DNA from 4 places in the Ruegeria sp. BG7 genome. Region 2 is predicted to be linked to each of the others. Evidence: riboswitches for the same ligand, from Rfam matches in the RefSeq annotation. Region 2 holds a riboswitch; each other region holds the start of a gene.
What was found. Region 2 has a riboswitch for cobalamin ahead of ACR3EH_RS16000 (DUF1636 family protein). Riboswitches for the same ligand answer to the same signal wherever they lie in the genome.
Positions count from the first base shown of each region.

Region 1: another riboswitch for cobalamin. It lies ahead of ACR3EH_RS21025 (CbtB domain-containing protein); the one in region 2 lies ahead of ACR3EH_RS16000 (DUF1636 family protein).
Region 3: another riboswitch for cobalamin. It lies ahead of ACR3EH_RS13045 (hypothetical protein); the one in region 2 lies ahead of ACR3EH_RS16000 (DUF1636 family protein).
Region 4: another riboswitch for cobalamin. It lies ahead of ACR3EH_RS21970 (CbtB domain-containing protein); the one in region 2 lies ahead of ACR3EH_RS16000 (DUF1636 family protein).

Region 1 covers NZ_JBQFIU010000003.1:24-7,176, reverse strand. The annotation lists gene ACR3EH_RS21060 (c-type cytochrome) at 186-731, opposite strand; gene ACR3EH_RS21055 (DUF411 domain-containing protein) at 770-1,237, opposite strand; gene ACR3EH_RS21050 (cation efflux transmembrane domain-containing protein) at 1,312-1,941, opposite strand; gene ACR3EH_RS21045 (MerR family transcriptional regulator) at 2,015-2,431, shown strand; gene ACR3EH_RS21040 (transglutaminase-like cysteine peptidase) at 2,928-3,536, opposite strand; gene ACR3EH_RS21035 (hypothetical protein) at 3,740-4,243, opposite strand; partial or broken gene ACR3EH_RS21030 (CbtA family protein) at 4,307-5,004, opposite strand; gene ACR3EH_RS21025 (CbtB domain-containing protein) at 5,009-5,179, opposite strand; cobalamin riboswitch at 5,214-5,428, opposite strand; gene ACR3EH_RS21020 (DUF1636 family protein) at 5,607-5,942, opposite strand.
Region 2 covers NZ_JBQFIU010000001.1:3,237,316-3,244,468, forward strand. The annotation lists gene cobN (cobaltochelatase subunit CobN) at 1-1,448, opposite strand, end outside; gene cobW (cobalamin biosynthesis protein CobW) at 1,452-2,507, opposite strand; gene ACR3EH_RS16000 (DUF1636 family protein) at 2,509-2,883, opposite strand; cobalamin riboswitch at 2,978-3,194, opposite strand; gene ACR3EH_RS16005 (NAD(P)-dependent oxidoreductase) at 3,341-4,297, shown strand; gene ACR3EH_RS16010 (SLC13 family permease) at 4,378-6,234, opposite strand; tRNA gene ACR3EH_RS16015 (tRNA-Cys) at 6,569-6,642, opposite strand; gene ACR3EH_RS16020 (protein-L-isoaspartate O-methyltransferase family protein) at 6,869-7,153, shown strand, end outside.
Region 3 covers NZ_JBQFIU010000001.1:2,620,370-2,627,522, forward strand. The annotation lists gene ACR3EH_RS13020 (lactoylglutathione lyase family protein) at 15-512, shown strand; gene recR (recombination mediator RecR) at 582-1,175, opposite strand; gene ACR3EH_RS13030 (YbaB/EbfC family nucleoid-associated protein) at 1,237-1,590, opposite strand; gene ACR3EH_RS13035 (DNA polymerase III subunit gamma/tau) at 1,818-3,581, opposite strand; gene ACR3EH_RS13040 (protein-tyrosine phosphatase family protein) at 3,754-4,254, shown strand; gene ACR3EH_RS13045 (hypothetical protein) at 4,257-4,664, opposite strand; cobalamin riboswitch at 4,756-4,976, opposite strand; gene ACR3EH_RS13050 (alpha/beta hydrolase family protein) at 5,108-5,968, shown strand; RNA gene ffs (signal recognition particle sRNA small type) at 6,017-6,115, opposite strand; gene ACR3EH_RS13060 (bifunctional 2',3'-cyclic-nucleotide 2'-phosphodiesterase/3'-nucleotidase) at 6,155-7,153, opposite strand, start outside.
Region 4 covers NZ_JBQFIU010000003.1:184,466-191,618, reverse strand. The annotation lists partial or broken gene ACR3EH_RS21985 (transglutaminase-like cysteine peptidase) at 478-792, opposite strand; gene ACR3EH_RS21980 (hypothetical protein) at 1,289-1,792, opposite strand; gene ACR3EH_RS21975 (CbtA family protein) at 1,859-2,557, opposite strand; gene ACR3EH_RS21970 (CbtB domain-containing protein) at 2,562-2,732, opposite strand; cobalamin riboswitch at 2,767-2,982, opposite strand; gene ACR3EH_RS21965 (DUF1636 family protein) at 3,164-3,499, opposite strand; gene ACR3EH_RS21960 (transglutaminase-like cysteine peptidase) at 4,633-5,256, opposite strand; gene ACR3EH_RS21955 (MerR family transcriptional regulator) at 5,605-6,024, opposite strand; gene ACR3EH_RS21950 (hypothetical protein) at 6,170-6,493, shown strand; gene ACR3EH_RS21945 (GDCCVxC domain-containing (seleno)protein) at 6,498-6,716, shown strand; gene ACR3EH_RS21940 (DUF411 domain-containing protein) at 6,928-7,153, opposite strand, start outside.

The DNA.
Region 1 (7,153 bases), on a different contig from region 2:
CGTTCGCTCATGGCGCGGCGGATTAAACGATAGAGCCCTAACCTGCTCGTGCTGCGACGTACATAAATGTCTGCTTCCGTGAAACTTACTAGAATGGCGCATTGTCAGCTTTATGCCTGCTGAGAATTGTCGTCATTGTATCGACAGCAAAAACACTCATCAAAAACCAACAGATTGACGACAGATCAAGGGAACCCCGCACGCATATAAACGATGATCTTCCAAATGTCTTCTTCGCTCAGCGCTTCCTTGAAGGCTGGCATGTCTGTTCCGAAGCGTTCGCCGCCCTCGGAAATTGCCCAAAGAAGGTACTCGTCCCCCGACATCGGCATCTGAACGAACCACCGTAGGAGAGCGGGAGAGGGCACGAGCGAACGTCCGGCTTCACCATCGCCCAAGCCCTCAGCTCCATGACAGCTTGCGCAGTTTTCCGTGTATAGCGTCTTGCCCTCCGAAACATTCTCGGGCGTTGCACGAATGGTGCTCCGAGCCCCGCGGTAGGCTGCGGGCACGTCCTCGTTCATATACGTCCAATGTCGTTGCATGCGCTGCTGCTGGCCAGGCCCCATATTGCCGTGCCCCCAACCACGCATGTGCTCAGACCTCATGTGGTTAGATCCCATTGGCCCGTGACCCCACCAATCTCCTCGTTGTTGTTGTGCGCAACCCACTGTAGCAATGGTGATAGACAGAACGCTCAAGGCAAGAGTGCGTAATCCAAGCTTCGTCATCTTCTCCTCCTTACTGTTTCCGCTCGATGAACGTCGCCTCAGGCCGCTTCGTAACTCTTGAACACCTCGGTGCTACCGTCCTTGAGGATCAAAAACACGTCGTAGGCCTCACGACGATCTTCCGGCCCCATCCCAGGGGAACCGTAGGGCATGTCAGGAACAGCAAGTCCAACAGCATTGGGTTGCTCCTCCAGCAGACGACGAATGTCGGCAACAGGCACATGCCCCTCGATCATATAGCCATCGATCTCGCCTGTGTGGCAGGACATCATTTCTTCGGGAATGCCGTTGTCCAATTTGTGGCGGACAAGCTGTGTTCCAAAGCTGCGCTCCTCGGTAACGCGAAAGCCTTCCTGCCGTAGGATGTCGATCCAAACCTGGCAACAGCCGCAGTTCGGATCCTTGAGAACATGGATGGAAGGCGTGTCTTGCGCAAACACGGCAAATGGTACTGTGCTGGCAAAGCCAGCGGCGTAAGTCAGTACTTGGCGGCGTTTCAGGTCCATAGTGAGAGCCCTTTGTATTTCCAACTCAATTGAGTCAATTTCGCATCATTCGAGATCAAAGGTCATGATCCACGTCAAACATGCTGATGTTCGCCAACTTCCCGGCGCTCGGCGAGCGCTTGGCGCACGATCTGGAAAGCAGAGGAAAGAAACAACGTTGCCATGACCGCCGCAACAATCAGGTCAGGCCAACCGCTAGCTGTGCCCCAGACGCCTAAAGCTGCAAACATAACGGCCACATTGCCAATGGCGTCATTACGCGAACATAGCCAGACAGAGCGCACATTTGCATCGCCGTCCTTGTAACGGACGAGCAAGAGAACACTTGCGAGATTGGTCATAAGAGCGAAAAAGCCAACGATGCCCATGATCTCGGCCTCCGGCACTCCGACATAGAACACCCGGTACACGGTCGATCCAAACACCCAAAGACCCATCAGCAGCAAGCTCACCCCTTTGGCCAGAGCGGCATTGGTGCGTGCACGGATTGAAGCCCCGATCACTGCCAGCGAGATACCGTAGGTCAAAGCATCCCCAAGGAAGTCTAGAGCGTCGGCCTGAAGTGCCTGAGACTTTGCATAGTGACCAGCAGTCATCTCGACGACGAACATCGCCGCGTTCAGAGCAATGACAATCCACAGCCGCCTTTTGTAGTCGTCTGATACCCCGTCGAATTTGGCGTTGTGTGCGCAACATCCTGACATTGGGAAGCCTTTTTGTATCTGTCGTAACCATAGTGTAGTGTCTCTAGTTACTAGAGGTTCAAGAGGTATTTTCATGTTTTCTATCGGGGAGCTTTCCAAGCGCACGAAGGTCAAAGTTCCGACTATCCGCTACTATGAGGAGATGGGCCTACTTGCCGCACCAGAACGCACCGAAGGCGCCCAACGGCGCTACGATATGGCAGGGCTGGAGCGTGTAAGTTTCATCAAACATGCGCGCGATCTTGGTTTCTCAATTGAAGCGATCTCCGAATTGATTGTGCTTCAAGGCCACCCGGATTGTTCATGCCAAGCCGCGACGGACATCGCCGTCTCACAACTTTCCGAAGTAAGAGCAAAGATCAAACGACTACGGGCACTTGAAAAAGAGCTAATTCGGATTTCGAAGGGCTGTGATAACGAGGGGGGGTCAGAGAACTGCTATGTACTCGCGTCTCTTGCCGATCATAAACTGTGTCACCACGATCACTAAACTATGAGCGGACATTGCTTTAGTCGCTGCGAAAGACTGTTTTGTCCGCTCTGCGTAAGCTCATGCGTGGTGCCGCGAATGACCAAAGTTACACATCTTATTCTCTTGTTCCACCTGACGCTCAAATACGCAGCTTCGGGCCAATTGGGCTTACATGTTTTCGATTTCCGGCGATGCAAGCCAAAGGAATAAGACGGGGAATCGGCGCGGTGAGCTCAATGGTGCCAATTCCGTAAATGACCCATTTCCGTGAGCGTTCAGTCGCGAGTCAGGAGATCTACCGTTAGGCGCCGGGTGAGGCTTTGGGAGAAAGAAAGTGCATATCGAACCGGGCATCGTGAACGGCGCCAAAATCGCGCTTTCCAGTGTTGCCGCCGCAGGCCGGTTACTTACACGGTGAAGTCTGATCGAAAGAAAAAGCGGAGACCTCAACTGAACGCCGCAAAGAACCAGAAGTTAAAGGGCCAGTGCTTATTGTGGCGCGCCACATTTACTTTTAGCCGTTAGCAATCTGCACCCAACGGTCAGGGTGAATCGGGTCCTGTATTCGAAGGAATAGATACTTTGTTTCCTTCCACGTTTTGATCCTGTTGGTAACATTGTCCAGAACCAAATCGCCTTCACTCGAGCGATAGACTAGAACAGCATGGCCACTGCGATTGGTGTCCAAGACAGTTGCAATTAGTAGCTTCGTAGGATCCAAACCGTTCTGCACAAGTTCAAACTTCTTTTGCAAAGCGAAGTCTTCGCAATCTCCTGATCCATGTGTCGGCAGGGTCCAGTACTCCTTTGTACCATATTGGCTTTGATCCGAAACGGCGCGAATCCTCCGATTGACGCGCATGTTGATCGTTTTAACGATCTGCTTTTCCTGCGCCTCGGACAGTCCAGAACTACGAGTTTTCGCGCACGCCCAAGAGTAATCATTGCATAGTGATTTGGCCCCCGACGGCGCTTCAATCTTTCTATCAAGATCGATGAAGGGAAGCTCAGAGGCTTGCAATGTAGCGGTAGAGACAAAGTAACTGCATATGAAACCGGCTATCGATAGATAAACCGGTATCTTTTCCGAAAACCGTTCCTGAGCTAAAGTGGGTTTTGTCATATCTGCCTTCCCCATGCTCAGTTTTCCAGTGCATCCGCAACTGCCGGACCAAGAGTACTCTATCGCAAGCCTTCATGTTCTGCGGTGCTTTGCAACAGCTTGTCTGTTCTTGGATACAGAGCGGCAAAAACCCGCACGCACGCTGTACTTGCCGCTTTGACCTGCTGAACCCACGTAGTTGTCTTCTCAGCCAGGAATGTCACTCAGGAGTCATCGCCGTCAGGCTGGACGGTCACTTTGGCCTCTACGGGCACACCCTCAACCATCAGAGGGCTGTGGCTGTTGCCATTGAGAGAAACTTTTACCTCAACATTGCCATCGGGGAGCGACGGAAGGTGTAACCAATTGGCATAAAGGCGGCCCAGCTTTTCGCCGTTGATATAAACATGCGCGTGACCTTCGCCTGGAACGTCAGCCGAGGAAGCATTTTCCGGAGCAAAGCGAAAGTTCTGCGGTGTCACACGCAGATTCCAGCCCGCCATAGGATCCTTAATCATCTGGATCGCCACACTGGGGGCGTCGCTGTCGGCAGGTAGATTAGTGGCCGCGGAGTGGTCGTGCGCTGCCATCTCCATGTTGCCGCCATGTTGGGCCGGGTCAGTATGATCATGGCTCTCAAAGGTGCTACCGCTGCTGGCGGCAATCACAAAGCCAGCACCGCCGCCAAAGACAAGTCCGATGGCAAAGAGAGCGAGAGAACGGGACATCTTGTCATCCTCAATAAAGAGCCCCGCCGGTGTAACCAGCGGGGTAGCAATGGAGGAGCGCGATCAGACTGCAGCGCCTGCGCGCTTGCCTTCTGTCTGCCAGAAGTAGCCGGTGAAACTGCCCAAGAGTGCCCAGGCGGCCATGCCGATGCCGAAGGCCCGGGCAGCAAAAGCGCCCCGATCTCGGTCGGAACCGGCCCAGAGAAACTGTCGGGCTCAGGGGCCCCGATAATATGCGGTACCATTAGCAGCACGGCCGCAATCAGGTAGCTTACCAGGTTACCTCCAAAGGCAATCAGCCACATGGCCACGCCGGCTGCGGCAACGGTGACCGTCCACCAGATCTGACGCTCTCCGACATCTGCTGCCGCCACTCCGGGAACTTCTGGAGCCAGCGACAAGCCAGGAGCAAAGTGGAAGGCGACAAAGCCCGCAAGACCCCAAAGCAGGCCGGTGCGGCCGTTGATTTCATGCCCCTGACGTTCGGCTACCGACATCAAAGCCGCCAGGACTAGCGCATAACCAGTGTACGTAAGCGTGGTGAAGATAATGCTGAGACCATCGCGCATCGGCTCGGCGAACATGCCGGGCAGGTCGGGATGCGCAGTTACCGGATCAGCGCCAAAATGTACCAGGTCGCCGCCTTCATAGAGCTCGGCGTGAAGTAGCACGGGCTGCACGAAATACAACTGCAGAAGGGCGGCAATCAGCCCCGCTGCAGCACCAGCGAACAAGCCGCTGGTCAGAATACGACTGAACATTGTCTTAGTGGCAGGGGAAGCCAGTTGCGTGGCGCACATCATGAGCCGCGTCATGCAGGCCAGAAGCCTGAACATGGCCAGTCACGGTAATGATCCCCAGACCCAGAACCACGGCGAATACTGCAGGCAGAAAGGATGCGCCAGCGGCGGATGCCTTGATCGTTTTTGTCGTCATTTTAATCCTCCTCACCGTCACACCCGACGGCATAAGTTGTGTCCATTCTACGGCCGGTCTCCTGACTCGCAGGTCACAGCAGACTTCCCCCTTCCCGGCGCCATTACGCCAGTGGTATTGGAAGGCCGCTCGCCGCTCACAGTCGCGGGGCGGTCAAGGCTTCAGTGCAGTAGTTTAATGCACCGTCCTCATTCCCGTTTCAGTCCCAGTGCGTAAGCACCTTTGGACACCGTAGAAGCCTTTATTCTTCCATAGTGCTGCGTTCCGTCAAGTACGAAAGCGACATCATAGCATTCTGCAGCGGTTAATCTTAAGTAATGGCAGGATTGGTTTAGATTTTAGCCGCTAAGTGCAGGCTAAGTCGAAAAACACAAACTGTAAGCTGAAAACTCCACACCGGAGTTTTGGCCGGCAAGTTGCATGTGGGCTATCTTTTTTGTGCCGGTATACGTGCAATCGCCTTGAAACGTAGCTTACCTAGCTTCCTGGCGTCAGCGAAGTCGCCGTCAGTACTGTCCTCATACATCCGCATGAAAATCATTATGTCCGGAAGATCGACTGCAGTAATCTCTCCGAACAGATAGGCGGTCTTGCCGCTTTGTCGCACCGCCAACGTCTGTGGTCGGCGACAACCGGACATGCAATCTACTTGCTGCAACTCGGCTTGCACCCCCGATGCCTCCAGCGTTGCGGCTAGCTGATTATAAAGGGTGGAATCCGCGTCGCGGCAGGTTCTGCAAAGCGTGAGGGTAGGCAGGCACATGCGTCAGGCTGATCCTTGATCGAGAACTTCCATCTGAGATTTCATATTTGCTGGTCGGTTGTTAGCTCGGTTTCAATACCTGTTTTGACTCTAAATCTGGAAAAGAGTCTATACTCGAGCAACAAGCACACATTAGCCCTAGCCCTCTAAAACTATGCAAATACACCGAGTGCGAGACGGGGATTTGGCAGAGCGAAGAAGCAACCATCAGACGAAGAGATTTCCAAGTTTCTATGTGAGATTGAGCTGAAGCAGGTGGTAGGCGATGAAGTGGAACAGCTCACGCGAAACATCTTTGTTCTTCAATAATCTGAAACAGCATTGCCTCCGGGATCGGCTCGCCATTACACGCCTATTTTCAGGTCCGCGCGCACCGCGCCAAGGTGAATTCTGGGACGCGACAGGTTCTTGTAGCGCGTAACTAGGTTCGTTCTATCGTCATTTACAGTCCAGATCCGGGACATATAGCGGGGTTCGTGCTTGATCGTTACCACGACCGATCATGGGACTGAATGCGTCGCGCCAACTGACGACATTCAAAAGAAAGTTCGCTGATGCGAAACGCCTAGGCATCAAAAACTTTTCTGTCTGCGTCACCAGAACTGAGGATCGCCCAAGCTGCCATCGGTGCTCGCCGCAACCCGCTGTGACGGGTGTTGTGATAACGGCATATCTCCGGGTGCAGCCAGTCTTCGAACTCCTCCAATGTCATCGACGCAGTGCCGGAGCCGTCGCATTTCCCCTTATCCTTGGGGGATGATTGCGTTCTTCCTAAAGTAGATGAACGGCCTCCATGGTCGTCCTAATCAGGCGTTCGATATCGTCGCCGTAATGCGCTCGACCCAGTGGCCTTTACTTGACGGAGATACCCCAATCTGAGCAGGTCAAATGGAAGGTTTCGCTGCGGAAACGCGCCCATTGTCTACGTGTATGGCTTGCGGAATCCCAGCGGTGGGCCAATACAACACCTCGGAGATATCTGGCGCGCGGATCGAATTCGTTCACACGCAATGGTGCAAACACAAGCAGATGGACGAGTCGGACGGAGCAACGAAACTCAAATATGCGCCCAGAACAATGCAGGTCGTGACATCAATTGCGAGAGGCAACCAATGTTTACCCAACGGTTTAGCCGCTAGAAACCTGCACCCAACGGTCAGGGTGTAGTGGGTCCTGTATTCTTAGGAAAAGATACCTCCGTTTCCTTCCAC
Region 2 (7,153 bases):
TGACCACGGCGCAGTGCTGTGAAGTGGAACGCGCCTACTGCAAAGGCCGGATCGTCTTCGCATTTGCCCCAAACCGTTTGAAGGTCGGCTTGCAATTGCTCGGGCAGATCGGTCAGCGCGTGCAAATATTCTTCCAGCGGCCAAGAAATGCGGGCGTCCAACAGTGTTTCAGCAATCGGCTCTTCTGGCGTGGTGTCATAGCCTTCGTTCTGGAGATCGGACAGCATCGCCTCGGCAGATGCCAGCGCGTCCAGGCCCACCGCTTGGGCCATCTGCCAGTCTTTGCCGGGATAGGTCGACAGCACTAACGCTGGGATCTGATCCGCCTTCGGTTTGTCGTTCAGGCGCAGCCAACCTGACACCCGATCGATAATGGCTTCGATCCGTTCGGCCTCGGCCCGGTGGGCAAAGCGGGAGTATTCCAGATGAGGATCGCGTTTACCCGGTTCCTTGAATGAAGCGATGCCCGCCGAAATCCGCCCGTCTACCTCGGGCAAGACAACATGCATGGCAAGGTCGGCAGGTGAGAGACCGCGTTCCGCCTCAGCCCAGGCTTTGCGGCGCGAGGTGGCCAGAGCGACCTGAAACACCGGCACATTGGCGGCATCCAGCGGAGACGTGCCCGACGCGCCTTTGCCCGAAAAGGACGTTGCGTTGATGATGGCAGCGGGGGTCAACGCCCCAAGCGTCTCGCGCAACCAATCGGCAGCAGTTGGCGCTTTGAGCGAAGGCGCGAACAGGCCCACTGCCGCAAATCCGCGCGCACGCAAACTGCGGATCAGAGCTGCGACTGGGGCAGTGTCGGCCGACGTCAGATATGCGCGGTAAAACGTGACGACGATACGTTTTGCGTCGCCTTCGAACGCGGTATCCGTTGGGATTACACCACGATCCGGGCACCATGCGCCGCATTCAGGCAGAGTCTTTGCGCCCATCACCGGCCCGGCATAAAGCCCTGCTGCCAAGGCCATCTGGGCCAATGCGGCTTGCGCTGCGACCTCTCCACCTGTGTCGCACAGATGGGCCAGACGGCGCAGCGTTGAAACGGGCAGGGTGGAATAGTCATCCAGCCGCGTATCTTCGCGCCCATCCGCGGGCAGAACGGCAAGCGCGATACCCTTGGCCTGCGCCAGCGCCAGAACCTGTTGCAAGCCGTAGGACCAGTAAGGCACGCCGCCAATCAGGCGGATCAGAATGCCCTTGGCGCCGTCCAACGTCTGCTCGACATAAGTGTCGACGGACAGAGGGTGTTTGAGGGCGGTCAAATTGGCCAGTCGAAGCGTTGGCATTCGACCCTCGGTTCCGCCGCCACGATGCCAGCCCGCCGCGAAAGCGCCGAGGTCGCTGTCCGAGAAGGACAAAACAACCAGATCCGCCGGGCTTTGGCCCAGATCGGTTGGGGTCTCGGTTTCCTCGAGCCCGTGGCTTTCGCGGAAGACGACGTGCATGGTTTACTCGGCAGCCTCGGTGACGCCCGCGAGGATCGCGTGGATTTCGGCCTCTTTGATGTCGTCATGCTCGGCGATAACGACCAGACGCGAACGGCGCTCTTCGCCTGGTTCCCATGGGCGGTCATATTGATGACGGACGCGCGCGCCCACGGCCTGAACCAGCAGGCGCATGGGTTTGCCCTTTACTGCCGCATAACCTTTGACCCGCAGGATGTTCAGCTCGGTCGCCAGACGTTCGATCTTGGCGACCAGATCGGCTGGATCGGTTTGTTCCGGCAACTCGACGATGATGCTTTCGAAGTCGTCATGTTCGTGATCGTGGTGACCGTCGTGATGCGACGGACGCGCATCCATGTCGTCCTCGGCTGCAGCTTCCAGTCCCAGTACAACGCGGACATCCACGACGCCCTCGGCGACTTCGACAACAGGCAGGGGGCGAGGGGCTTCGGCGGCGATCACTTCTTTGGCCTTGGCCACACCTTCGGGCCCTGCAAGATCAGGCTTGGTCAACAGGATGATGTCGGCGCAAGAGATCTGATCCTCAAACACCTCGGACAGGGGCGTTTCGTGATCGATCGAGTCGTCGGCGAGGCGCTGGGCATCGACAGCTTCGACATTCGGGGCAAAGCGACCGGCGGCGACGGCCTCGGCATCGGCCAGAGCGATCACGCCATCGACAGTGATCTTTGAGCGGATATCCGGCCAGTCGAACGCTTTCAGCAGCGGCTTGGGCAGGGCGAGGCCAGAGGTTTCGATCAGGATATGCTCGGGGCGCGGTTCCAGCGCCATCAGCGCCTCGATGGTCGGGATGAAGTCATCCGCGACGGTGCAGCAGATGCAGCCGTTTGCCAGCTCCATGATGTTTTCCGCAGGGCAATCCGGGATGGCGCAGGATTTCAGGATATCGCCATCCACGCCCACATCGCCAAACTCGTTGACGACAACAGCCAGACGTTTGCCCTGCGGGTTCTGCATCAGGTGTTTGACCAGCGTGGTTTTGCCCGAGCCCAGAAAGCCGGTGATCACGGTGACGGGAAGTTTTTCGAGATTCGACATGTCAGGCTCCAATCGGGGGAATGCGCGAAGCGCAGTTTTTGCGGAAATGTTCAGGGCGCTCGCGCCATTTCACCAGGCCATCTTCGGTGGCCAGATACTTGGTTGCGCCGTCGACGATTACATCGACATGGTCCACTTCGTTCAGGTTTTCGTAAACGAAGGTCCAGCGATCGGGGCCACCGCGCAGCACGATAGAACAGCCCTGATCGCAGTTCGAAAGGCATTCGACAGGTTTCAGGGTGATGCCTTCAGGCAGTTCGGCTTGTTCCAATGCCTGGTGCAGCAAAGTGCCGGGGCGTTGCGCATCGTCTTCGATGGGCAGCCCGCGGCGGCAGGTCGTGCAGACCAGCAGTTCGACCGGTGTGGTCTCAGTCATGTCTCTCATCCCCCCAAATCCTCTTCGCGGGGGACGGGGTTTCAAGCGGGCCACGTGTTGCAACATGGACCCGATACCGGAACACCCCGCCCGGTTTCAACTTCGGGTGTTGGCAGGTCTCCCGGCTTGCGGATGTCAGAGGCCCGGTACGTCAGGGTCCTCTGTCGGATGTCCCGCCTTCCCGGCCTAGGCCAGTGGCATTGGGCACCCTCTCCGGTCACGGTCGCGGGGGCGGCTGCGTTTGGCGGAAGATCCGTTGACGCATTCCCTTTTCATCGGCTCTTGCCGACACCAACGAATGGGTCATGCGGCACTGCTGGCCCGCTTGTCAAGCGCGTTGCGCGTAACATCAGGAGGCGGGTGTGAAAAGCGACCTGTGGTTGTCGTTGGGCGGCATGAATGGTCAGATAAATCCGTGATCGCATGACAGGTACAAGCCAGCAGGGAGAGGCGACATATGAAAGTAGGATTCATCGGGTTGGGAAACGTTGGCGGCAAGCTTTCGGGATCCTTGCTGCGGAACGGTATTGATCTGACGGTACATGATCTGAACGCGGATCTGGTGGCCGCGTTTGTCGCCCTTGGCGCAAAGGCAGCCGAAGGCCCGGCACAGTTGATGCGCGATTGCGATGCGGTCATCACCTGCTTGCCATCGCCTGCGGCGTCAGATGCGGTCATGCAAAAGATGCTGCCCGAAGTGGGCCCCGGCAAAATCTGGATGGAGATGTCGACAACCGATGAGGCCGAGGTCAAGCGTTTGGGGGCCGAGGTGATCGAACGCGGAGGCGCGGCAGTGGACTGCCCGGTTTCGGGCGGGTGCCATCGGGCGGCCACCGGCAATATCTCGATCTTCGCGGGATGTGACCGTGCGACTTTTGAGCGGATTCTGCCGTTTCTGACCACCATGGGACGGCGTGTTTTGCACACGGGTGAATTGGGCTCTGCCTCGGTTTTGAAGGTGCTGACCAACTATCTGGCCACAGCCAACCTGATCACTTGCGCCGAAGCGCTGGTCACGGCAAAGGCGGCGGGCATGGATCTCAACACGACATATGAGGCGATAAAAATCTCGTCCGGTACGTCCTTTGTGCATGAAACGGAAAGTCAGGTCATACTGAATGGTTCGCGCGACATCTCCTTCACTATGGACTTGGTGAAAAAGGACATTGGTCTGTTTCAAGAGGTAGCGGACCGCGCCGGGGTGCCTCTGGAAATGAATCCGGTCATGATCAAGATTTTTGAAGATGGCATTGCCCGGTATGGCGATCGCGAGCTGTCGCCGAATATCATCAAACGTCTGGAAGAGGCGACTGGTTTGGACATCACAGCCCCCGGTTTCCCGCCGGAGATGGAAGATGATGAACCGGAAGAGCCGGGGTATGAGGTTGTCCCGCAAGGCCGGGGCTCGGCGTAGAGGTTCAAGCTAACCTTTCCAACGAAATGTAATCGGCAATCGGGGTGGGCCAGCCCAGAAATCCGGCCCCGATTGCCGCGCTAGTACATAACGTTGATCATCACCAATGAAACGACAAGGAACAGCGCGGTCATGATGCCGCCTGAACGGACGAAATCCATGACCTTGTACCCTGCCGGACCCATGATCAGCGCATTGACCTGATGGGTCGGGATGATGAAGCTGTTCGAGGTGGAAATGGCAACGGTCAGCGCAAAGACTGCAGGGTTGCCTCCGGCAGCCACTGCAATGGACACAGCCAGCGGTACGAGCAGAACGGTGGCGCCAACATTCGACATGACCAATGAAAACGCCGTTGCCAGAACAGCAATGCCCGCTTGAAGCGACCAAAGCGGCCAGCCGTCGAGAATGACCATGATCTGCTGTGCGATCCATGCGGCTGTGCCGGTATTTTGCACCGCCTGTCCCAAAGGTATGAGGCAGGCAAGCAGGAAAACAGTGTTCCATCCAACGGCACGGTAAGCCTCATCCACGCTGAGAACGCGGCTCAGCATCATGCCAGCTGCCCCTGTGAGAAGACAAAGCGAAAGGCGTACGTCGGTAAACAGGATCAGGCATATTGAAATAGCGAAAAAAGCAAGCGCCCACCCGACTTTCTGAGGTCTCAATTCCTCCTGCGGGAAATCGCTTGTGACCACAACGAAATCCGGATCGCGGGTGATCCGCATCAGATTGTCCCACCGCGTGTGTGCGACCAGCATGTCACCAGCATGAAACTTTTCCAGCCCGATCTGAGTGGACTGATGATCATCGGTCTCTACGTGGCTGAGCGTTTCTTCCCCTCTGTGAATAGCCAGAAGCGACATACCGTATGTCTTGCGGAACAAAAGCTCGCGCGGGCATTTGCCGATCAATTTACTGTCGGGGGTAACGACAACTTCGGCGACACCGGCGTTGGTGGGTGCGAACTCCTCAACAAAAACATCCAGATCGGGAAGAACTGTTAAGCCGAATTTCTTCGCAAAAACCTCTACCTCGCCACGCCGTCCGACAATCGCCAGCCGACAAGGGGCTGCGATTTCAGCGGTCAGAACCTGAACCATTGACGTTTTGCCACGATAGAAAGTTGAAATGATGTACAGGTGGTTCTCATGGTTGATATCGGCCAGGATCTGCCCGACCAGCGGGCTGTCTGCAGGCACAACAACTTCGAACACATCTGCCTTTAGCCCGTAGACCCGCTGCAAATACTCTTGTGTGCCCTGACCGGTGCCCGTATTGTCGGCCCCTTCCTGCACAGGAAGAACCCAGCGTCCCAGCAGCAGAAAGTACCCGATGCCTGTCAGGATCAGCACCGCCCCAATCGGTGTTACCGAGAACAGCCCGAACGGCTGCATTTTCTGATTGTCCGGCAAGCCGTCATTGGCCGTTTGGATCAGGTCGTTGAGCAAGATCAGCGGTGAGGACCCCACCATCGTCATCGTCCCCCCCAGGATCGCGCAGAACCCCATCGGCATAAGCAGGCGCGACAGCGGTATGCCCGATCTCGTCGATATCCGGCTGACAACTGGCAGGAACAAGGCCGCAGCGCCAACGTTTTGCATGAAGGAAGAAATGACGCCAACAGTTCCCGAGATGATCGGCAGCACGCGGCTTTCCGATTTGCCGCCGTACTTCAGAATAACGGCCGCAACTTTGTTCATGATGCCGGTTTTGTCCAATCCAGCACCAACGATCATGACCGCAATGATCGAAATGACCGCGTTTGACGCAAACCCATCAAACAGACGCGGCACATCCGCCAGATTTTCTAGGCCGGGTGCGTAGCTTAGCAAGCCGACAAGAACCAAAACCAGTATGGCGGAAAGGTCGATTCTGACGACCTCGGACACAAATAGGAAAACTGTGAAGGCGAGAAGGGCGCAAACGACCCCCATCTCGAAGGTAAAGGCTATGTGTTCCACTAGACGTCCAGAACTTATTACTTATTCTGAAATAAACCTTTAGTTCATCCCGCATTCATTGTCATGAAATTTCGATTACGACCCAAATTTTGACATAATGTTACTCACGCGACTATGTGCATTTAGGCCCCCGCCCATTGCATCTCACTTCAAATACTTGGGTCGTTGCCTCATCGCATGCCTCAGGGCATCAATTCTTGTTTGTTTGGGTTGCGGTTTTAATGAAACCCATATGCCAGGACAATCACGCAAAATGCTACGTTCACAAGCTTCGAAAACTCAATGCTAACGTGGAAACAAGATGTTGTGGAGGCGAGTACCGGAATCGAACCGGTGTACACGGATTTGCAATCCGCTGCGTCACCACTCCGCCAACTCGCCTTTTCAAGTAAAATCAAATACTTGTCGTGGTGTGCGTGGGGTTTTAGCAGCTTTCCAGGAGGGCGTCCAGTGGATTGCGTGCAAATTTGGCGACAAGAATGAATTTCGCATGAGCTGGCGCCGGATTATTTCGACACCTTGGCTGGGTTGCGGCAACAGGGCCGTTGCTGGTCGGGTCAGGATGTGGCACAAGCCGGACATCTATGGGAATGAGACGAGATATCCAATGACAGATTTCGCAACCCGGCGCCGCACAATGGTTGATACACAGGTCCGACCCTCTGATGTCACCAAATTCCCGATCATCGAAGCAATGTTGAGCGTGCCACGCGAAAATTTTGTTCCAGATGCTCAGCGTGAAGCTGCCTATGTCGACGGTCTGATCGATATGGGCGAGGGGCGCGCTATGATTGAGCCGCGGACACTGGCCAAGATGCTGGATGCGTTGAACATTTCGAATGATGAGATGGTTCTCGATATCGCGCCGGCCATGGGGTATTCCATGGCGGTG
Region 3 (7,153 bases), 620 kb from region 2:
TTAAGGAGCATTAGATGTCTCAGTTTCCAAGGACTTTTTCACATATCGGGTTGTCTGTTCCAAACGTGGACGAAGCCGTAAAGTTCTATTCCGAGGTCTTGGGGTTTTACGTCATCATGCCGCCCACGGACGTGGTGGAGGATGGCTCGGACATTGGGGTCATGTGCACGGATGTTTTCGGCCCGGACTGGAGGAAATTGCGTATCGCACATCTCGCGACAGCGGACCGGATTGGAATTGAACTTTTTGAGTTTGACGGGAATTACGCGCCCGAAAACAACATCGATTTCCGCAGAAATGGAACGTTTCACTTTTGCATTCAGGACCCCGATGTCGAAGGTCTGGTCGAGAAGATTGTGCAGGCTGGTGGAAAACAGCGCATGCCGATCCGGCACTATTACCCCGGAGAAAAGCCTTACCGCATGGTCTATGTTGAAGACCCATTTGGTATCGTATTCGAACTCTACAGCCACTCGTATGAGCTGACCTACTCGTCTGGTGCTTACACCTGAAGCCTGCGAGCATGCTTTGATAAGCGTTGGGGCGACAATGCAGTTGTCGCCCTGGTCCAATACGGCCCGCTATATTTCCTTTCGCGCCCTTAGCGCGGCGGTGATCGTCCCGTCATCCAGATAATCCAATTCTCCGCCAATCGGCACGCCCTGCGCTAGTGAGGTCAGGCGAACCTGTCCTTCCAACTGATCAGCAATGTAATGCGCCGTGGTCTGGCCATCGACGGTGGCATTCAGCGCAAGGATGATCTCGGTAATCCCCTCGGCCATCACTCGGTCTTTGAGGCGGGGAATGCGCAACTCGTCCGGGCCAACCCCGTCCAGCGCCGACAGCGTGCCACCCAGAACGTGATAGCGGCCTTTGAAGACGCCCGCGCGCTCCATCGCCCAGAGGTCGGCCACGTCTTCGACCACGCAGAGCTCTCCGGTTGCACGGTCTTCGCTGTTGCAGATGTCACAGATATCGGTGGTGCCCACGTTCCCGCAGTTCAGGCATTCGCGGGCGGTCACGGCGACTTGCTGCATGGCATCAGACAAAGGTGTCAGCAGCAAAGCGCGTTTTCGGATCAGGTGCAGCACAGCGCGACGGGCCGAACGCGGGCCGAGGCCGGGCAGTTTGGCCATCAGGTCGATCAGGTTGTCGATGTCGCTGTTCGAACTCATGGCCTGTCCTGTCTTGCGCCGGAGGGAGCCTCCGGCGGGAGTATTTCAAAAAAGATGAAGCTCAGAACGGCAGCTTGATGTCTGCGGGCAAGCCCATGCTTTCGGTCAGTTTGGCCATTTCTTCCTGCGAACGTTCAGCGGCTTTGGTTTGGGCATCCTTGATGGCCGCCAGGATCAGGTCTTCGACCACTTCCTTGTCGTCACCGTTGAAGATCGACGGATCAATATCCAGACCTTTCAGTTCGCCTTTGGCGGTTGCAGTCGCCTTGACCAGTCCAGCCCCGGATTCACCGACAACCATCATGTTGTTCAGCTCTTCCTGCATTTCGGTCATCTTGGTTTGCAGGTCCTGCGCGGATTTCATCATCTTGGCCATGTCACCCAGACCGCCAAGCCCGCCGAGTCCTTTCAGCATAGTATTCTCCTGTATCTCTGCTTGGGTTCTAAATACGGGCCGCAGCCGCGTGGCACAAGGGTTCCCGCGTTTGACGGTGAGGTCTTTGGAAACGCGCCTCCCTTTGTCGCGCAGTGGCAGGTTGCGCGTTATGTGAAGGCAAGGATTGGGTTTGCCGCACGGGCTTTGCCGAGACTTAGATTTTGGAACCGGGTGATCACGGTAACCTCAATAGACGCGTCACCGGCTCAATCCTCTTCGAACGGGTCCCACTCATCCTCGACTTCGGGCAGCGCCTCGGTCTCGACTTGGGCGGCGCGCTGTTCCGGTGTCTCGATCTTTGTGATCCTGGCCCTGGGAAATTGAGCCAGTACAGCCTGAACCAGCGGGTGTTGTTCGGCTTCGGCTTTCAAAGCCAGTTCGGCCTTGTCCCGAATTTCAGCAATTGTCGGCGCATCCCCGTTCGAGACGATCGAGACAGCCCACCGGTTTCCGGTCCAGCGTTGCAGGGCCGAACCCAGCCTGGGCGCAAGGTCTGTCGGTGCCTGCGTGGCTGGGGTGAATTCGATCCGACCGGGTTGGTAAGATACAAGCCGCACTCCGTTTTCCACTTCGACCAGAAGCTTCACGTCGCGGTTGGCGCGGATCAGTTCGACCACGTGCTCAAAGGTCGGGTAACGGGCCAGGGCGGTCTGAACATCCAGAGCCAACGCGGCAACGGGAGCGCCGCTTGAGCCGCGTGGGGCCGAGGCGTATGTGGATGCGGGGGTGGCGCTGGCCTGCGCGGGTGTTGCACCCTGCCGAGACATCGAGGTGCCGCCGCCAGGTCCACCTGCCGGAGGCGCTGGAGTGTCCTGCAGCCGCTTGACCAGTTCTTCAGGGCTGGGCAGATCAGCAACGTGGGTCAGGCGAATAACGGCCATCTCAGCGGCCATCATCGCGTTTGGCGCGGCTGAAACTTCTTCGAGCGCTTTCAGCAACATCTGCCACATCCGGGTCAAAACGCGCATCGGCAGGGCCTCTGCCATGTGCTGGCCACGGCTCCGTTCGTCAGGCGAAACGGTTGGGTCTTCGGCGGCGTCGGGCGTAATTTTGACGACGGACACCCAATGGGTGATTTCGGCCAGATCGCGTAAGACGGCCAGTGGGTCTGCGCCCTCAGCGTATTGCCCGCTGAGTTCCGTCAGCGCACCCGCCGCGTTGCCCCGCAGGATCATGTCCATCAGGTCCAGAACGCGGCCACGGTCCGCAAGGCCCAGCATTGCGCGGACCTGCTCGGCAGTGGTTTCACCCGCCCCGTGCGAAATCGCCTGATCCAGCAGCGAGGTTGCATCCCGTGCCGATCCTTCCGCGGCACGTGTGATCAGCGCCAGCGCGTCATCGGCGATTTGGGCATCTTCGGCGGTTGCGATCTTTTGCAGAAGCCCGATCATATCTTCGGGCTCGATCCGGCGCAGATCAAAGCGCTGACAGCGGGACAGAACCGTGACCGGCACTTTGCGGATTTCGGTTGTTGCGAAGATAAACTTCACATGTTCAGGCGGTTCCTCGAGCGTCTTGAGCAGCGCGTTGAAAGCGCTGGTCGAGAGCATGTGGACCTCGTCGATGATGTAGATCTTGTAACGCGCGCTGGCGGCGCGATAGCGGACACTGTCGATTATTTCGCGAATGTCATTCACACCGGTTCGGCTGGCGGCGTCCATCTCCATCACATCGACATGGCGGCCTTCCATGATCGCCACGCAATGTTCGCATTGCCCGCAAGGCTCGGTCGTCGGGCCGCCATTGCCGTCGGGGCCGATGCAGTTCATACCCTTGGCGATGATCCGCGCGGTGGTGGTTTTGCCGGTGCCGCGAATGCCGGTCATGATGAAAGCCTGCGCAATCCGGTCCGCTTCGAATGCGTTTTTCAGGGTGCGCACCATGGCGTCCTGACCCACCAGATCGGCAAAGGTTTCCGGGCGATATTTGCGGGCGAGAACCTGATAGGCGGGGCTGGGCGTGTCGGTCATGTTTTCTCGGTCGGATTCGGTGCTTCGGCTCAGCGTAGTGGCCGCTGCCTTCCGCGTCCACTGCGAGGCGCGATGATTTTTGATTTAGATTCCGACCGGATTCGCACTAAGCTGTTCCAACAAAATTTAAGACTCATTTTTGTAAAGAGTTCCTGGTGGAGGACACACGTTCATGTCGCAGCTGGTTATCTATGCCCTGCAAGTCGCAGGAGGAACGCTGGCCCTGACGTCTATACCCGGACATGGCGGGGACTATGAGACGGATCTGGATACGATTGCCGCGTGGAAGCCGGGGATTGTCATTTCAATGACAACGGATGTCGAGATGCTTCAGCACGGGGCGCAGGATTTTGGCAGCGATATTCAAAGCCGCGCCAGCCGGTGGGTGCATCTGCCGATCGAAGACTTTGGCGCACCAACGGCGGCGGTTGAAGAGGCGTGGCCAGAAGTTAGCGCCGCCGCCCGGCATGCCCTGGCTGGAGGAGGCCGAGTGCTGGTGCATTGTCGGGGCGGCTGTGGCAGGTCGGGGATGGTTGTCCTGCGTCTGATGGTCGAGTGCGGCGAACGGGCTGACAAGGCGCTGGAGCGTCTGCGCTCGCTGCGCCCCTGTGCTGTGGAAACAGACGCGCAGCTGGCTTGGGCGGCCCGGGTTTCCCCGGCGCAGGTGGTGTGACCTCAGGCCGAAAGCTGTTCGGGTGCGTGTACGGTTTTCCGGGGCCGTAGCGTTGCAACCTCGATCATCGCGCAGGGTGGGTTTGCAATGATGCCAGATGGCAGAGTGCGGAACGTGTTTCCAAAAATCAGATCAGCATAGAGGTTCAGGTCCTCAATTGCTGCGTTGGGCTGCGTGTCACAAAACACGCGAACACTGTCTGATTGTGCCTGGAAAATTGCCTGACACCCTTTTGTGCAATGTGAAAGCTCACTACTACCGTCAAACTCGAAGTCGTCGCCTGTGGCAGCCGAAGCTTGTGTCATGGCCTCGGAGATCGAGCGCGCCAGCCGCGCCAGGGCGGGGCAGGTTTTGCCCGTCCGCTGACATACCGTTGCGCTGTATTCATGCGTCTTTGTCTTCCAGATCATCCTGCGCCCTCCGCGCGTGGTGGACAGAAGGATCGGGTCAGGTGGGACAGCGAAGTGCAGTCAGGACCTGCCCGGACACCCCGCCCGAGTTTCGGTTTCAGTTTCGATGGCAGGTCTCCTGACTTGCGGGTCATGGCTTTGCCGACCTTCCCAGCCCTCGGGGCCAGTGGCGTTTCGGCTTTGCTCACCGCTTACAGTTGCGGGGGCAGTCGCGGCATTGGTTAGCGTCCGGATGACCAGACGGAACCGCACCGTGTTCCCTTTTCATCCCGACCCCTTGTGGGGGACAGGAACCATCACACAATCGCTAGCGTCTGATCCGGTTCCGAGTCAAGCGGATCTTTGTCCCCGACGTTTGGTCATGCTGGATGGGTAAAAACTTCCCGCGTAGAGTTTCAATTATTGAAGTAAGAAACTTTGTCTTCGGCGCAGGGTCAGGGATCATGTTGGATACAGAACAGACGGTTTTGACCGAAGAGTTCCTCTTTCCGTCCGGGTCATCAACCCTTTCAGCGCGCTTGTACCGACCGTTGTCGGAACCCGGCACAGTGGTTGTGCTGAACAGTGCCACAGGCGTGCCACGCGACTATTATCGCCACTTCGCACGTTGGCTGGCCGCTGAGCGCGGCATGGCGTGCCTAACCTATGATTACCGGGACTTCGGGCACTCTTTGACCGGCCGCATGAAGGATGCACGTGCGACAATGGCCGATTGGGCCTTGATCGATATGCCGGCGGCGCGGGCGGATATGCGCAGGCGTTTTCCCGGTGCACAACAATGGACGATTGGTCATTCTGTAGGTGCCATGCTGGGACCCGTACAGCCCGATATCGACAAAATCGACCGGATGATTTGTGTGTGTTCTGGGCTTGTGACCCTGAACGATCACCCATGGCCCTACCGTGGATTGGCCGGGGTGTTCTGGTATGGGCACGCCCCATTGCTGGTCAAAGCGCTTGGGTATTTACCCGGAAAGGCAATCGGTTTTGGTGCGGATTTGCCGGCATCGGTCTACTGGCAATGGCGTAAATGGTGCACCGCTCCTTCGAGTTACATGCCCGAGATCGGAGCCGGGTTGCCTGATGCGCGTTGGACAGAAACTGAAAAACCGGTGGATCTGTTTACTTTTGAAGATGACCAGATGGTCCCACCCGAGGCGGTATGGCGGCTTGCCGATCTCTATGGCCCCAAGGCCAAACGACATCTGCTGAAACCTGCTGAATTTGGGTTATCTGAAGTTGGGCATATTGGGGCTTTTGCTCGTCGTAACGCGGCCCTTTGGCCACGCTTTGTCGACATCTGAACACGTTTTGGGTGAGACCGCGTATCACCCATTAGGCATGTGAGGGGAAAGTGAGAGGTTGGACATCGACCCAAGCGGGGCTCGTTGTGGCTGCTTCCTTCCGGACCTGACCAGGTTGGCGAGGCGCTCGCCCGCGCCAACCTCTCGACTCTGGATATAGGGAAGGCGAGGGCAAAAGACAACCCGTCAGAACGTCAGACGGATCCGCTCGAATCCGGCTTCATCAGGACTTAGCATTTGGGCGTTGAACATGCGCAGCTCATCCATGTGTTCAAGGGCACCGGGACCTGTTCGAAGCAAGGCATTTACGCCCGTTTGAGCTGTCAGTGTAAACGGATAGGGGTGCCGCGATATTGGATCGGGCGGAAGGCGACGAGATAGGTAATCCCGCGTCAGTTCTTTGATGTCGAGCGGCGGTAGGTTGATGCGTTGGGCCGCAGAGGCGGCAGGAAAATGTCCGCCTCCGCTGGCGCGGTAATTGTTGCTGGCCAGGACGAATCTTTGCGCAGGTTGAACAGGTTGGCCACCGAATGTCAGATTGCGAATTCGCCTGTTGTCAGGGTCGACCAACCGACCGTCATTGTCGAAGCGCGCAGGTTGCGATGGATCGATTTGATAGGACAGGCCGAAGATGACGTCAAAATTGTAACCGGCACGTTCGGGGTTTACTAAGTCCGCTTCTATATCAGGTGACAGCTGGTTGAGCACGCTTGCCGACATTTCCAGCCAATCCAGCACGTCGGCACCGTTGATCTGTAATGCGCGCAGTTCATTGGGAAACGGATACAGGTCTGTAACGTGACGCAGGCATATTTCCCCCGCCGGGACATCTGTAAAATGCCGTGGGCCAGCGCGCCCAGCGCTTTTCCCAGGCGCCACGGCTGACAAAAGAGGTAACTCTTCCAAAGCGGAACCGTGCAGGAAAGGGCGCAAAGCGGCAGCCTGCGCAGCAGCAACCAGAGCCAAGCCGCGATCCGGTGCGCAAAAACTGAAATAGCTGTGCATGGATTCTGATACGCGCGCGACGGGTTTGGCAACCGCGCTGCGTGTCTGACGATGGGCGTCGGCGAACAGACGCACCATATCCTGGTCTTCCTCGACCGCGATTCCGCTCGCGCAAACCGGGCGCAGGTCCACGCGACATTCTTCAATGCTGAACCCGGCATTCGGTCGCGGAGAAACTAC
Region 4 (7,153 bases), on a different contig from region 2:
TAGTCGCTGCGAAAGACTGTTTTGTCCGCTCTGCGTAAGCTCATGCGTGGTGCCGCGAATGACCAAAGTTACACATCTTATTCTCTTGTTCCACCTGACGCTCAAATACGCAGCTTCGGGCCAATTGGGCTTACATGTTTTCGATTTCCGGCGATGCAAGCCAAAGGAATAAGACGGGGAATCGGCGCGGTGAGCTCAATGGTGCCAATTCCGTAAATGACCCATTTCCGTGAGCGTTCAGTCGCGAGTCAGGAGATCTACCGTTAGGCGCCGGGTGAGGCTTTGGGAGAAAGAAAGTGCATATCGAACCGGGCATCGTGAACGGCGCCAAAATCGCGCTTTCCAGTGTTGCCGCCGCAGGCCGGTTACTTACACGGTGAAAGTCTGATCGAAAGAAAAAGCGGAGACCTCAACTGAACGCCGCAAAGAACCAGAAGTTAAAGGGCCAGTGCTTATTGTGGCGCGCCACATTTACTTTTAGCCGTTAGCAATCTGCACCCAACGGTCAGGGTGAATCGGGTCCTGTATTCGAAGGAATAGATACTTTGTTTCCTTCCACGTTTTGATCCTGTTGGTAACATTGTCCAGAACCAAATCGCCTTCACTCGAGCGATAGACTAGAACAGCATGGCCACTGCGATTGGTGTCCAAGACAGTTGCAATTAGTAGCTTCGTAGGATCCAAACCGTTCTGCACAAGTTCAAACTTCTTTTGCAAAGCGAAGTCTTCGCAATCTCCTGATCCATGTGTCGGCAGGGTCCAGTACTCCTTTGTACCATATTGGCTTTGATCCGAAACGGCGCGATCCTCCGATTGACGCGCATGTTGATCGTTTTAACGATCTGCTTTTCCTGCGCCTCGGACAGTCCAGAACTACGAGTTTTCGCGCACGCCCAAGAGTAATCATTGCATAGTGATTTGGCCCCCGACGGCGCTTCAATCTTTCTATCAAGATCGATGAAGGGAAGCTCAGAGGCTTGCAATGTAGCGGTAGAGACAAAGTAACTGCATATGAAACCGGCTATCGATAGATAAACCGGTATCTTTTCCGAAAACCGTTCCTGAGCTAAAGTGGGTTTTGTCATATCTGCCTTCCCCATGCTCAGTTTTCCAGTGCATCCGCAACTGCCGGACCAAGAGTACTCTATCGCAAGCCTTCATGTTCTGCGGTGCTTTGCAACAGCTTGTCTGTTCTTGGATACAGAGCGGCAAAAACCCGCACGCACGCTGTACTTGCCGCTTTGACCTGCTGAACCCACGTAGTTGTCTTCTCAGCCAGGAATGTCACTCAGGAGTCATCGCCGTCAGGCTGGACGGTCACTTTGGCCTCTACGGGCACACCCTCAACCATCAGAGGGCTGTGGCTGTTGCCATTGAGAGAAACTTTTACCTCAACATTGCCATCGGGGAGCGACGGAAGGTGTAACCAATTGGCATAAAGGCGGCCCAGCTTTTCGCCGTTGATATAAACATGCGCGTGACCTTCGCCTGGAACGTCAGCCGAGGAAGCATTTTCCGGAGCAAAGCGAAAGTTCTGCGGTGTCACACGCAGATTCCAGCCCGCCATAGGATCCTTAATCATCTGGATCGCCACACTGGGGGCGTCGCTGTCGGCAGGTAGATTAGTGGCCGCGGAGTGGTCGTGCGCTGCCATCTCCATGTTGCCGCCATGTTGGGCCGGGTCAGTATGATCATGGCTCTCAAAGGTGCTACCGCTGCTGGCGGCAATCACAAAGCCAGCACCGCCGCCAAAGACAAGTCCGATGGCAAAGAGAGCGAGAGAACGGGACATCTTGTCATCCTCAATAAAGAAAGCCCCCGCCGGTGTAACCAGCGGGGTAGCAATGGAGGAGCGCGATCAGACTGCAGCGCCTGCGCGCTTGCCTTCTGTCTGCCAGAAGTAGCCGGTGAAACTGCCCAAGAGTGCCCAGGCGGCCATGCCGATGCCGAAGGCCCGGGCAGCAAAAAGCGCCCCGATCTCGGTCGGAACCGGCCCAGAGAAACTGTCGGGCTCAGGGGCCCCGATAATATGCGGTACCATTAGCAGCACGGCCGCAATCAGGTAGCTTACCAGGTTACCTCCAAAGGCAATCAGCCACATGGCCACGCCGGCTGCGGCAACGGTGACCGTCCACCAGATCTGACGCTCTCCGACATCTGCTGCCGCCACTCCGGGAACTTCTGGAGCCAGCGACAAGCCAGGAGCAAAGTGGAAGGCGACAAAGCCCGCAAGACCCCAAAGCAGGCCGGTGCGGCCGTTGATTTCATGCCCCTGACGTTCGGCTACCGACATCAAAGCCGCCAGGACTAGCGCATAACCAGTGTACGTAAGCGTGGTGAAGATAATGCTGAGACCATCGCGCATCGGCTCGGCGAACATGCCGGGCAGGTCGGGATGCGCAGTTACCGGATCAGCGCCAAAATGTACCAGGTCGCCGCCTTCATAGAGCTCGGCGTGAAGTAGCACGGGCTGCACGAAATACAACTGCAGAAGGGCGGCAATCAGCCCCGCTGCAGCACCAGCGAACAAGCCGCTGGTCAGAATACGACTGAACATTGTCTTAGTGGCAGGGGAAGCCAGTTGCGTGGCGCACATCATGAGCCGCGTCATGCAGGCCAGAAGCCTGAACATGGCCAGTCACGGTAATGATCCCCAGACCCAGAACCACGGCGAATACTGCAGGCAGAAAGGATGCGCCAGCGGCGGATGCCTTGATCGTTTTTGTCGTCATTTTAATCCTCCTCACCGTCACACCCGACGGCATAAGTTGTGTCCATTCTACGGCCGGTCTCCTGACTCGCAGGTCACAGCAGACTTCCCCCTTCCCGGCGCCATTACGCCAGTGGTATTGGAAGGCCGCTCGCCGCTCACAGTCGCGGGGGCGGTCAAGGCTTCAGTGCAGTAGTTTAATGCACCGTCCTCATTCCCGTTTCAGTCCCAGTGCGTAAGCACCTTTGGACACCGTAGAAGCCTTTATTCTTCCATAGTGCTGCGTTCCGTCAAGTACGAAAGCGACATCATAGCATTCTGCAGCGGTTAATCTTAAGTAATGGCAGGATTGGTTTAGATTTTAGCCGCTAAGTGCAGAAGGCTAAGTCGAAAAACACAAACTGTAAGCTGAAAACTCCACACCGGAGTTTTGGCCGGCAAGTTGCATGTGGGCTATCTTTTTTGTGCCGGTATACGTGCAATCGCCTTGAAACGTAGCTTACCTAGCTTCCTGGCGTCAGCGAAGTCGCCGTCAGTACTGTCCTCATACATCCGCATGAAAATCATTATGTCCGGAAGATCGACTGCAGTAATCTCTCCGAACAGATAGGCGGTCTTGCCGCTTTGTCGCACCGCCAACGTCTGTGGTCGGCGACAACCGGACATGCAATCTACTTGCTGCAACTCGGCTTGCACCCCCGATGCCTCCAGCGTTGCGGCTAGCTGATTATAAAGGGTGGAATCCGCGTCGCGGCAGGTTCTGCAAAGCGTGAGGGTAGGCAGGCACATGCGTCAGGCTGATCCTTGATCGAGAACTTCCATCTGAGATTTCATATTTGCTGGTCGGTTGTTAGCTCGGTTTCAATACCTGTTTTGACTCTAAATCTGGAAAAGAGTCTATACTCGAGCAACAAGCACACATTAGCCCTAGCCCTCTAAAACTATGCAAATACACCGAGTGCGAGACGGGGATTTGGCAGAGCGAAGAAGCAACCATCAGACGAAGAGATTTCCAAGTTTCTATGTGAGATTGAGCTGAAGCAGGTGGTAGGCGATGAAGTGGAACAGCTCACGCGAAACATCTTTGTTCTTCAATAATCTGAAACAGCATTGCCTCCGGGATCGGCTCGCCATTACACGCCTATTTTCAGGTCCGCGCGCACCGCGCCTCCCAAGGTGAATTCTGGGACGCGACAGGTTCTTGTAGCGCGTAACTAGGTTCGTTCTATCGTCATTTACAGTCCAGATCCGGGACATATAGCGGGGTTCGTGCTTGATCGTTACCACGACCGATCATGGGACTGAATGCGTCGCGCCAACTGACGACATTCAAAAGAAAGTTCGCTGATGCGAAACGCCTAGGCATCAAAAACTTTTCTGTCTGCGTCACCAGAACTGAGGATCGCCCAAGCTGCCATCGGTGCTCGCCGCAACCCGCTGTGACGGGTGTTGTGATAACGGCATATCTCCGGGTGCAGCCAGTCTTCGAACTCCTCCAATGTCATCGACGCAGTGCCGGAGCCGTCGCATTTCCCCTTATCCTTGGGGGATGATTGCGTTCTTCCCTAAAGTAGATGAACGGCCTCCATGGTCGTCCTAATCAGGCGTTCGATATCGTCGCCGTAATGCGCTCGACCCAGTGGCCTTTACTTGACGGAGATACCCCAATCTGAGCAGGTCAAATGGAAGGTTTCGCTGCGGAAACGCGCCCATTGTCTACGTGTATGGCTTGCGGAATCCCAGCGGTGGGCCAATACAACACCTCGGAGATATCTGGCGCGCGGATCGAATTCGTTCACACGCAATGGTGCAAACACAAGCAGATGGACGAGTCGGACGGAGCAACGAAACTCAAATATGCGCCCAGAACAATGCAGGTCGTGACATCAATTGCGAGAGGCAACCAATGTTTACCCAACGGTTTAGCCGCTAGAAACCTGCACCCAACGGTCAGGGTGTAGTGGGTCCTGTATTCTTAGGAAAAGATACCTCGTTTCCTTCCACGTTTTGATCCTGTTGGTAACATTGTCCAGAACCAAATCGCCTTCACTCGAGCGATAGACTAGAACAGCATGGCCATTGCGATTGGTGTCCAAGACAGTCGCAATTAGTAGCTTCGTAGGATCCAAACCATTCTGCACAAGTTCAAACTTCTTTTGCAAAGCGAAGTCTTCGCAATCTCCTGACCCTTGCGTCGGCAGTGTCCAGTATTCCTTTGTCCCATATTGGCTTTGATCCGAAACGGCACGGATTCTCCGATTGACGCGCGTGTTGATCGTTTTAACGATCTGATTTTCTTGTGCCACGGACAGACCAGAACTACGAGCGCTCGCGCACGCCCACGAGTAGTCTTTGCATAGTGATTTGGCACCCGACGGCGCTCGCATTTCTCTATCTAGTTTGATCAAGGGAAGCTCAGAGGCTTGCGATGTAGCGGCAGACACAAAAAAGCTGCATATAAAACAGATCATTGGGAGATAACCCAGCAGGTTTTTCGATAACATTCCCTGAACTAAAGTGGGATTTGTCATATCTGCCTTCTCCATGCTCGTTCCTCTGAGGTATCCAAACTTCCCGGGCCAATGTATTTCATTCCAAGCCTTCATGTGCTTTGAGGCATTGCAACAACTTCTTAGCCTCTAGGGGTAAAGCGGCAAAAATTTGCAGATTCTTTGGTATTTCTTCCTTAGTTGACAGCATCAGAGCATCCACGCCATCACCAGTCCGGCATAGCTAACAGAGCGACTTAGAGGGTAAGCTGATCGCAATTCTCTCATTCAACAAATATACAACAGAGATCGGCCGTCATCGTTTAAGGTTACGAAATACTGGGACAATGAAGCCGCTCCTCCACAAACTGGGATAGGCAGTTTCGGTTTTTCCGGGCGCTGCAATTAATGGCCGCTAATGACATCTTTGACGACAGGCTCGTTGAGCAACGCCGTTAGCAGGGGGCATGCTGCTTCTCCTTCAGCACAGGTCTGCACAAGTTCTACCAATGCTTGCTCCAGCCGTTGGAGAGCGGCGATTTTTGACCTAACGTTGTCGAGGTGTCTTGTTGCGACGCCTTCGGCGTCACGACAGGCTTGCTCCGGCGCTTTGGACAATTCGCGAAGTGCACATGCATCCTGAATAGTAAAGCCAAGATCGCGGCAGCGTTTGATGAATCTGAGCTCGGATATTTCCCGTTCCGTGTAAGCGCGGCGCCCCGAGGCGGTTCGACCGGCTTTCTCGACTATGCCTTCCCGTTCGTAGTAGCGGATCGTCTCGATCGACAGGCCGGTCAATCTCGCCACTTCGCCAATCGCAATCATGTGATGACCTTTCCCTTGAACCTGTAGCCACTACAGGATGCATATTGTCGGTCATGATGTCGAATTTCGCAAACCGCACGAAGCAAAAATCGAGGAAGCCGAACCGGCTTCCGCCCAAGATCGTCAAAGTCGGAGAAAGCTGACTATGAGCAAATTTGTAGGGGCGAGTTTTCTTAGATCGTTTACCGCATTTGGCGTTGCGACCTGCTGCATCTTGCCGATGGCCTTGATTTTACTTGGCTTGGGAGGGAGCTGGCTGGCCGTATTTGGCAAGATCGCCGCCGCGAGTTATTGCGTGCTCGGCGGTTCGACGGCCCTGCTGCTTCTCTCTGGCATCGTCGCGTACCGCCATGGTTCACTCGACCGCCTCAAATGGTGGCTGACAGGCAGTTTTGCGTTGACGACTATCGCTTGGGTTATCGTACTCAACGAAATCCGAATAAATGATTTCCTGATAACCTTAATGTGACGCCATGAGTGAAGAACGCCCGAACCTTGTCAGCACGATCATCTGCCCGGAATGTGGACATTCAAGACCTGAAACGATGCCAACAGATGCGTGCCAGTGGTTCTACGAATGCACATCTTGCGGAAAAGTCCTGAAGCCACTTCCCGGCGATTGCTGCGTCTACTGTTCCTACGGATCGGCCCCATGCCCGCCAATTCAGGCGGGCGACAAATGCTGCGGTTGATACGGCGACCGTGATGTCGGTTTTGTCCGCAAAGCCGGTCATCAGGCTTTGCGGACGCAGGTATTTTTTCACCGTAGGCTGGAACTTGCCCGATAGGACAAGGCAGGCGCGAAGTCGCGGATCAACTGGTTTGCCGTGAAGAATGTCACGTAAACCGGGCAGAAGAAGCGAGGGCCGTGTTTTTCAGGATCTCGCCAGCGCTACCGGCACTTCATGCCGCCGGGTAGCTGGCGAACACCTCTGTGGTTCCATCCTTGCGGATCAGGAAGACGTCAAAAGCTTCGCGTTCGCTTTCCGGTCCCATGCCAGGTGAGCCGAAAGGCATTCCCGGAACCGACAGTCCGACACCATCCGGGCGTTCGCCCAGCAGGCGCCGAATGTCAGCGGGTGGGACGTGTCCTTCGATCATGTAGCCTTCCACGCGGCCCGTGTGGCAT